One region of the Microbacterium sp. MM2322 genome, then DNA from elsewhere that is predicted to be linked to it. Evidence: predicted binding sites of a transcription regulator. Region 1 holds the regulator's gene; each other region holds the start of a gene.

Region 1 (3,275 bases):
CGGAGGGGGGTGATCCCTCTGCCGCGGATGGTGAGTTCGTCGCCGGCCTGCACACCGGCTCGAATGTCGAGGTCCACCGCGCCGTCGAGCGAATCGATCGTGACGCTCGTTCCGAGGATCGCGTCGGTCATCGACACCTCGAGAGTCGCGAGCAGATCGTCGCCGTCGCGGCTGAAGACGTCGTGGGGCGCGACCGTGACCTCGAGGTAGAGGTCACCGTTCGGGCCGCCGGCCGGTCCGACCTCGCCCGAGCCCGGAAGCTGCAGACGCAGACCCGTCTCGACACCGGCGGGGATGTCGATGGACACCGTGCGGCGGGCGCGGACGCGACCCTGACCCTGGCACGTCGAACACGGGTACGGGATCGTCGTGCCGTATCCCTGACAGGTCGTGCACGGCTGCGAGGTGACGACGTTGCCGAGAAGGCTCCGGACGGTCCGCTGGATCTGGCCCGAACCGTGGCAGATGTCGCATGTGACGGGCTGAGTCCCCGGCTGGCAGCACGACCCCTGGCAGGTCTCGCAGAGGACCGCGGTGTCGACCTCGATGTCTCGGTGTACGCCGAAGACGACGTCCCCGAGGTCGAGGTCGACGCGCACGAGGGCATCCTGACCCCGCTCGCGGCGCGACCGCGGGCGCCCGGCGCGCGTTCCGCCGCCGCCTCCGAAGAAGCTCTCGAAGATGTCGCTGAAGCCGCCGAATCCGGCTCCCGCCCCGCCGCCGAACGCGTTCGCGTCGCCGCCCATGTCGTAGCGCTGGCGCTGGTCGGGGTCGCTCAGCACGTCGTAGGCGTGCGTCACGAGCTTGAACTGCTCGGATGCATCCTCACCGGGGTTCACGTCCGGGTGCAGCTGGCGCGCCAGACGCCGGTACGCCTTCTTGATCTCCTCCGGGCTCGCGTCGCGCGCGACACCCAGGACCTCGTAGTGGTCAGCCACAATCACCTCTCCGGCCGTCCGGCCGATTCGTTCAGCGCGACTTCTCGTCTTCTTCGAGCAGACGCGTCAGATAGTGCGCGACGGCGCGAACCGCCGCGAGATTCGTGGGGTAGTCCATGCGGGTGGGGCCGAGCACGCCCACGCGTGCCTGCGAACCGCCCGCGTCGTAGTCGCCCGCGACGATGGATGCCTCCGACAGCCCGAACGGTTCGTTCTCACGCCCGATGCTGGTCGCGAGTCCCCGGTCGTCGGCGACCATCTCCCCCATGAGCCGAAGAAGCGTCACCTGCTCCTCGATCGCCTCGAGAAGGGGGTAGATGCTGCCCCGGAAGTCGGACTCGCGTCGCGCGAGGGTCGCTGAGCCCGCCATCACCATGCGGTCGTGACGGAACTCCTCGAGCTCCTCGCCGATCGCGCGCAGCACGATCCGGCGGTTCTCCTCACGCGGGACGGGCAGGTCCTGCTCGAGGATGCGGGCGATCGCCGCGGCCCCGTCACGGACGCTCTTCCCGGTGAGCAGCGCCGCCATCGCGACTTTGAGCTGCTGCGCCTCGTCGTCCGTGGGCTCGCTGGCGAGGAAGGCGACGCGCTGCGAGACGCGTCCAGTGTCTGTCACGACGATGATGACGATGCGGGTGCCGCCGAGGTGGACGACTTCGATGTGGGAGACGTTCGCACGAGCGAACGAGGGGTACTGCACGATCGCGACCTGCCCAGTCAAGCGGGTCAGGGAACGCACAGTCCGCACGAGGAGGTCGTCGAGGTCGCCGGTGTCCTCGAGGAACGAGCCGATCGCGGAGCGCTGCGCAGACGTGAGCGGGCGGACGTCTGCCAGGTGATCGACGAAGACGCGGTAGCCCTTGTCCGTGGGCACCCGACCCGAGGACGTGTGCGGGGCGGTGATGAGCTCTTCGTCTTCGAGGAGCGCCATGTCGTTGCGGATCGTCGCCGCAGAGACGCCGAACTGGTGACGATCGACGATGGCTTTACTGCCGACCGGCTCGCGCGTGTCGACGTAGTCCTGGACGATTGCGCGCAACACCTGGAGACCGCGTTCCGAGACCATCACCCCTCCTCCGCTGGCACTCTCGATCTTGGAGTGCCAATTCTACCGTGCGTGACGCGATCTGCTCGGATCACGCCGTGAGCGCGCGGACGACGGCGTCGGCCAAGAGCCTCCCGCGGCGGGTGAGGACGACCCGCCCGCGCACGGCCGCTGCACCGTCGACGAGTCCGTCGGCGATGAGGGATGCCACGTTCCGCCGCCCGGCTGCCGTCGCCTCGTCGACCGCGACGCCGTCGACGATGCGCGATCGCAGCAGGATGACCTCGAGGCGGCGGGCCTCGGCATCCGGTCGCTCCCGTCCGGCCGCCGGCGACTCTCCCAGCGACAGGCGCTGTGCGTAGGCGGCGGGGTGCTTGACGTTCCACCACCGCAGTCCGCCGACGTGACTGTGCGCGCCGGGCCCGTAGCCCCACCAGTCCTGCCCCCGCCAGTAGGAGAGGTTGTGGCGGGACCGCTGCGCAGGGCTCGTGGCCCAGTTCGAGACCTCGTACCAGCCGTAACCGGCTGCCGCGAGATGCTCGTCGGCCAGCTCGTACATGTCGGCTTGCAGGTCGTCATCGGGTGCCGGGACCTCGCCGCGGCGGATCTGACGCTCGAGCTTGGTGCCGTCCTCGACGATGAGCGCGTAGGCCGAGATGTGATCGGGCGCCAGCGCGGTGGCCGTCTCGAGCGACGTTCGCCAGTCCCAGAGGGACTCCCCCGGCGCACCGTAGATGAGGTCGAGGCTGACGGCGAGACCGGCCCCGCGCGCCGCCGCGACGGCCGTCGCGATGTTCGCCGGGTCGTGCGTGCGGTCGAGTGCAGCCAGCACGTGCGGCACCGACGACTGCATGCCGATCGAGAAACGCGTGACGCCCGCCGCGGCGAGCGTCCGCGCCACCTCCTCGGTGAGGGTGTCGGGGTTCGCCTCGACCGTCACCTCGGCGCCGTCCGCGAGACCGAACGTGTCGCGGACGCCGTCGAGCATGCGGGCCAGATCCCCCGGGGGGAGCAGGGTCGGCGTGCCCCCGCCGAAGAAGACCGTCTGCGCCGGCCGCAGTGGCCCGCGCGCTTCGAGCACTGCTCTCGACAGGGCCATCTCGTGAAGCACTTCGTCGGCGTACACGTCTTGACGGGCACCCCGAAGCTCGGTCGCCGTGTAGGTGTTGAAGTCGCAGTAGCCGCAGCGCACCCGACAGAACGGGACGTGCAGATAGACCCCGAAGTCGACCTCGGAATCGACCTCGACGTCGTGCGGCAGCGCACCGTCGGCGGGTGCAGGATCGCCGAGC
Region 2 (3,275 bases), 760 kb from region 1:
CGCGTGCCGTCGGCCGAGGTCGCCCAGTGCTGTTCGGCAACGAGGCCGGAGCTGTCGAAGGTCGCACGGCTGCGATCGACGACGCGGGCGTCGCTGCCCGGCTCGATGACGAGCAACGTCGGCGGGGTGAGGAATCCGCGGGCGACCACCCACAGCTCGTCGTCCTCGTCGTCGTCGGCGGTGGCGACGTTCGCGCTGAAGAGATCGGCGTCGCCGAGCCCCAGGTCGATGTCGACACCGACGAGCGAGTCGGGATCGAGCGACACGAGACGGCTCTGCACGCGGTCCAGCACCGTCAGGACGAGTCGGTTGCGCGTCCAGGTCCACGTCTCGAGGACGGCGGTGTCGGTCGGGGCGAACGCCACCCGGAGGCCCGAGCCATCGCCTTCCGTGACGGTCTCGAGCGGGCCGATGAGGAGCGTTCCCGACGGATGCGTCGTGTCGCCGATCTGCCACGGGGTCGTCGTGCGGACCGTGACGAGCTCGCCGTGCACGTCGACGTTCGCGTCCTGCGGTACCGCGAGGAGGCGCGGCTCGCCGCCGTCCCAGACCCACGACTCGGAGTGGAAGAAGTCGTGCGCGATGACGACCATCGGGGTCGCCGTGCCGCCGGTGTGGTCGACATGCGTGAACACGCCGACGTCCGACGCGACACCCGTCACGATGGGCGGCGCGTCCTCGAGGGGTTCGCCCCGGCGCCATGCGCGGGCGCTGATCGGGTAGCCCGAGTCGGTCACGCCGCCGCCGTGCAGGGGGGTGGCGACGAGCAGGGTGTCGCGGTCGACCCACGCGATCATGGTCTTCTCGGCGTCGAGGGTGAACGGGGTGTCGTCGACGAAGCGGCGCGCGTCGAGGTCGAACTCGCGCACCACGGCGGCGTCGCCACCGTCGGGGCTCAGTCGCACGAGCGCGCGGCCGGTGCCGGCGGGACCGTGGGCTGCGCCCGCGAACGCCCAGGCCGTGCCCTCTTCGCGGCCGAGGGCGTCGATGTCGAGCAGGACCTCCCACGTCGGGGTGCCCGCCGCGAAGGAGGCGCGCGAGGTGCGACGCCAGAGGCCGCGGGGGTTCTCGGCATCCCGCCACAGGTCGTACATCAGGTCGCCGTGGCGACTCGGGACGACGAGTCGGTCGGGGTCCTGCAGGATGCCGGTCAGCCGTGTCTCGAGCGCCGTCCGGGTATCGCCGGCGAACGCCGCCTCGGTCTCGGCTGTCCGCTCCGCGGCCCAGTCGCGGGCGGCGGAGCCGTCGATCTCCTCCAGCCAGAGGAACGGGTCAGCGGGCTCGGGGGCGATCTCGTGGGCGCTCATGTCGTCAGCCTACGGGCAGGTTCCGAAGGGTCGTTCGCCCTCCGCGAATCGTTGGCACTCGTGGGGGTCGAGTGCTAATCTGAAGCTACTTGAGCCGATAAGGCTCAACTTTGAACCACCACACCGAAGGAGAGAATCATGGCAACCTACGACCCGTTCCGTGACATCGACCGCCTCGCGTCGACCCTCTTCGACACGCGCCGCGGTCCGCGACGGATGCCGATGGATCTGTACCGCGACGGCGACCACTACGTCCTCAACGCCGACCTGCCGGGCATCGATCCGGGCTCGGTCGACATCGACGTGGACGGTCAGCTGCTCACCATCCGCGCGGAGCGCACGCTCGGCTCCGGCGAGGGGGTCAAGTGGATCACGCGCGAGCGCGAGACCGCGAGCTTCCTCCGCCAGCTGAACCTCGGCCAGGGCATCGACACCGAGTCGATCACCGCGACCTACAACAACGGCGTGCTGACCGTCACCATCCCGGTGAGCGAGAAGGCCAAGCCCCGCAAGGTCCAGGTGGTCGCCGACGGATCGTCCCCGACCATCACGGCCGGCGAGAGCGAGCACCCGCAGCCGATCGACCAGTGACCGGCACAGCGCTCCCGCTATAACGAGAATCGCCCCGCATCCCGTCTCGGATGCGGGGCGATTCTCGTGCGGTCAGACGCCGCGCAGGCGTGCAGTGAGCTGCTCGAGCTGCGCCAATTCTTCGTCGGTGAGCACCGACATCCGCTCGGCGATGGTGCGGCCGTGCACGGTCGCCACGCGGCGGAAGGCCGAGGCGCCCTTCTCGGTGGCGCGGAGGATGGCGCCGCGCCCGTCCTGCGGGTCGGGGCACTTCGACACGAGACCGCGCGCGACCATTCGATCGACCAGTCGCGAGACGCTGGGTTGGCTGATCAGCATGTTGGCGGTCACGTCGCGCAGTCGCGCGGTGTGCTCGGCGCAGCGGGTCACGGTGAGGAGGACGTCGTACTCGGCGCCCGAGAGGTCGTCGTCGTCGAAGTCCCGGGAGATCTCGGCCATCACCTCGTGCTGCGCGCGGAAGAGGCTCTCCCAGGCGGCGATGGCGAGGCGTCGGTCGGTCATGGCGTCCACTGTATCCCCGCGCATAGGGTCGATCGCGTGAACTCATCGCTCCGCAGACGTGCCCGGTTCATCGTCGTCGCGATCCTCGCGCTCGCCGGGGTCCTCGCGGCGCCCCAGGCGGCGTCGGCAGACGTCGAGGACTTCACCTTCGACAGCCTCGAGGTCGACTACACCCTGACCCGCGCCGAGGACGGCACAAGCCGGATGCGGGTGGTCGAGGAGTTCGTCGCGGTGTTCCCCGACAGCGATCAGAACCGCGGCATCCGTCGCGTCATCCCGGACGAGTACGACGGGCAGCCGCTGCGCCCGTCGTTCGAGTCCGCGGTCGATGCGGACGGCGAGCCGTGGGAAGTCGTGGAGACCGACGACGGCGAGGACGGGTTGGTCGTCACGGCCCGATCCGAGGATTACGTGCACGGCCGGCAGACGTTCGTCTTGACCTACACGCTCGACAACGTGACGCGCGAGTTCCCCGACACCGGGCTCGAGCTCTACTGGGACGTGAACGGCTTCGACTCGCAGCAGCCGTTCGGCGAGGTGACGGCGCGGTTGCACCTCGATGGGGCGGTGGCGGATGCCGCCGGCGACGTCGCCTGCTACGCCGGACGGTTCGGGAGCGACACCGCCTGCGACGCGATCGATCTCACCGAGACCTCGTCGGGGGCGACGGTGACCGCGCGACAGTCCGACGTGGGACCGAACGAGTCGCTCACCTTCGCGGTGGGCTTCGACGACGGCACTTTCGAACCGCTCGACACCTCGTACGTCGGTACCCCGCTCGGCTGGGCGCACGCCGCCGCAGGCGCCGGACTGCTCGGGACGATCGGGTGGGCGCTGTGGCTGCGTCGTCGGCACCTCGCCGACGGGCCGGGGCGC
Region 3 (3,275 bases), 1.2 Mb from region 1:
ACAGCGTTATGTAGGGCCCCGCTGTCCCTGAGTGGGCTGACGCTGCTGTCGCGGGCAACAGTGATAGAACAGCCGCACCGGCGACAGCGAGAGCTGTAAGACGTGCAGATCGTTTGATGGACATGGATCGGACCCCCTGTGATCGGGTCGGCCGTCTGGCCGATTCTCCCGCACAGTCCAGCACACCGTGTTGCCGGGGCACATTAGAAGTTCTTCAAGCGGCATCCAGCCCGATTCAGACCGGGCCGGGAACGGATGTCACCGCACGGGCACGCTGGCGCCGCGAAATGACGAGCGAATCGACGGCGAAGACGGCGATGGCGATCCACACGAGACCGAACCCGATCCAGCGCTCGAAGGGCATCGGCTCGCCGAGGATGAGAACGCCCGTGAGGAACTGCATGATCGGCGCGATGAACTGCAGGATGCCGACGACGGTCAGGCTCGTGCGCCGCGCACCGGCGGAGAAGAACAGGAGCGGGATGGCGGTGACCGCACCCGCCAGCAGAAGGAGCACGGTGTGCGGTGCGCCCTCGCGGCCCATCGTCAGGCCGGAAGCCACCCCGACGACGATGAGCTGGATGACGGCGATCGGAATGAGCCAGAAGGATTCGAGCGTGAGGCCACTGACGGCATCCACCGAGGGTCCGATGCGCTTCTTCACCAGTCCGTAGGTCGCGAAGCTGGCAGCGAGGCCGAGCGCGATCCACGGCACGGAGCCGACGGCGACGATGATGACGACGACCGCGAGGCCGGCGATGCCGACGGCGATCCACTGGGCGAGACGCAGTCGTTCCTTCAGCACGATGACACCGAGGAGGACGGTCGCGATCGGGTTGATGAAGTAGCCCAGGCTCGTCTCGACGACGTGGCCCGACAGCGTGCCGATCAGGAAGAGCTGCCAGTTGACGTAGATGAGGAGGCCCGCGAGGAGCGTCCACAGCATCAGTCGGCGGTCACGGAGGATGACGCGCATCCGCCCCCAGCCGCGCGTGATCGCGAGCAGCGCGACGCAGAAGACGAGGCTCAGCAGGATGCGCCAGCCGACGACCTCCCACGGGGTGGTGGGAGCGAGGCTGACGAAGTACAGCGGCAGGAACCCCCAGAGCACGTAGGCGCTGAACACGAAGATCCCGCCGAGGGAGCGTTCGCGGGCGGCCTGCTCGGGTGTCATGAGCACAAGCCTACGACGGTCATGACACCAACACGGCGCCGAAGACTGCCGACCTCCGCTCGGATCCTGCCAGCGCCGCGGGAAAGCCGAAGGGCCCGGATGCCGAAGCATCCGGGCCCTTCAGAAGGTGCTGAACGTCAGCGGACGACGACCGCCAGGACGTCGCGAGCCGACAGCACGAGGAACTCGTCAGCACCGAACTTCACCTCGGTGCCGCCGTACTTGCTGTACAGGACGCGGTCGCCGACGGCGACGTCGAGCGGAACACGGTTGCCGTTGTCGTCGATGCGACCGGGGCCAACGGCCACGACCTCGCCCTCCTGGGGCTTCTCCTTGGCAGTGTCAGGGATGACCAGGCCACTCGCGGTGGTCTGCTCGGCCTCGACCTGCTTGATGACGATGCGGTCTTCGAGCGGCTTGATGGAAACCGACACGGTCTACCTCTTTCTTGCTGGTGGGGTCCTGCTTCAAGACTCATCAGCACTCGGTTACCGAGAGTGCTAACGAAAGTCTAGGGCGCGGCTGGCACTCATGCAACGCGAGTGCCAACAGAGCTCCGGAGGTCGCAACGCCTAGGCTGGCCGGATGGAACAGGCCGAGCTGACCGCCCTCCTGACCCCGCAGGGATTGCGCATGGTGGACGAGGTCGGACCCCTGGCATCCACCGCCGAGGTCGCTGCCGCCGTCTCGCGCCTACGGGCCGCAGGCCACTCCCCCGACCTCGTGTCCGCGGTCGTCGGGCAGGCCCACCTGCGGGTGCGCGCGGCGAGCAAGTTCGGACCGTTCGCAGACCGCATGCTTTTCACCCGGGCAGGACTCGAGCAGGCGACACGACTCGAGGTCGCCGCGCGTCACGCGGGGCGGTTCCGGGATGCCGGGGCGCACCGCGTCGCAGATCTCGGCTGCGGCATCGGCGGCGACGCTCTGGGCCTGGCCGGCCTCGGACTCGACGTGCTCGCGGTCGACGCCGACGAGACGACGGCGGCCCTCGCGGCGTACAACCTCGCGCCGTTCGGCGACGCCATCACCGTGCGGCACGGCAGCGCGGAGGACACCGACCTCGACGGGTGGGATGCCGTCTGGCTCGACCCCGCCCGCCGCACCGCCGGGCACACCGAGACGACGCGCACCGCGCCCGGGGACTGGTCGCCGTCCCTGGACTGGGCGTTCACTCTGGCGGAGCGGATGCCGGTGGGCATCAAGCTCGGTCCCGGACTCGACCGCGGCATGATCCCCGACGGCGTCGAGGCGCAGTGGATCAGCGTCGACGGATCGACGATCGAGCTCGTCCTCTGGTCGGGATCGCTCCGGCGTGACGGCGTGCGCCGGTCTGCGCTCGTCATCCGTGGGGGCGCGGCTGCGGAGCTCACGTCGGCCGGTGACACAGAAGACGAGCCGGTCCGCGCGCTCGGCGCGTTCGTCCACGAACCGGAGGGCGCCGTCATCCGCGCTCGCCTCATCGGCGATGTGGCGCGGAGCCTCGACGCCGGGATGCTCGGCGGCGGCACGGCCTACCTCACGTCAGACACTCCGCTCACCAACCCGTTCGTCCAGTCGTTCCGCGTGCGCGAGGTGCTGCCGCTCAAGCCCGCTGCGATCAGCGCGGCGCTGCGGAAAGCCGATGTCGGCACCGTCGAGATCAAGAAGCGCGGCGTGGACGTGGACCCGGCGCAGTTCCGGAAGAAGCTCGCGCTGCGAGGGCCGGCATCCGCCACTCTCCTCCTGACCCGGATCGGCGAGGGGCGAGACGAGAAGCGGGTCGCCCTGCTCGCAGACCGGGTGTAGCCGGCGGGTTCAGCCGCGCGTCAGCCGACTGAGGCGAAAAAAGCGGGAGCCGCCTCATCGCACAATGCGGGGATATCGTGTTCCCAGGCGCCTGTTCTGAAGCCGGACACGCTAGGGCGTGTTGCTAAACCCTCGAGTGAGTGGCTGGAGCGATTGTTGATGGGTGTCGCGTGATGTGATTTCTGACGAAGTCTGGGCTGCGATCGGTTCGCTCTTCCCCCGTGCGAGGGCGACAGGTCGGCCGCCGGTGGACCGTCGTATGGTGGTGGAGGCGACGGCGTGGCGGTTCCGCACCGGTGCGCCGTGGCGGGACGTA

The links. Region 1 encodes HrcA, which represses chaperone genes, less so after heat shock. Its sites were predicted from a motif close to TTNGCACTCGNNNNNNNCGAGTGCNAA; they were not measured.
Region 2: the regulator HrcA is predicted to act here: its motif matches at 1,359-1,385, upstream of ABQ271_RS02730 (Hsp20/alpha crystallin family protein).
Region 3: the regulator HrcA is predicted to act here: its motif matches at 1,697-1,723, upstream of groES (co-chaperone GroES).

Annotation. Positions count from the first base shown of each region.
Region 1 is NZ_OZ075067.1:1,325,686-1,328,960, reverse strand. Features, by position in the region: gene dnaJ (molecular chaperone DnaJ) at 1-938, opposite strand, end outside; gene hrcA (heat-inducible transcriptional repressor HrcA) at 970-2,004, opposite strand; gene hemW (radical SAM family heme chaperone HemW) at 2,075-3,275, opposite strand, start outside.
Region 2 is NZ_OZ075067.1:563,014-566,288, forward strand. Features, by position in the region: gene ABQ271_RS02725 (prolyl oligopeptidase family serine peptidase) at 1-1,307, opposite strand, end outside; gene ABQ271_RS02730 (Hsp20/alpha crystallin family protein) at 1,446-1,898, shown strand; gene ABQ271_RS02735 (MarR family transcriptional regulator) at 1,971-2,399, opposite strand; gene ABQ271_RS02740 (DUF2207 domain-containing protein) at 2,436-3,275, shown strand, end outside.
Region 3 is NZ_OZ075067.1:2,492,683-2,495,957, forward strand. Features, by position in the region: gene rarD (EamA family transporter RarD) at 236-1,174, opposite strand; gene groES (co-chaperone GroES) at 1,312-1,608, opposite strand; gene ABQ271_RS12165 (class I SAM-dependent methyltransferase) at 1,760-2,959, shown strand.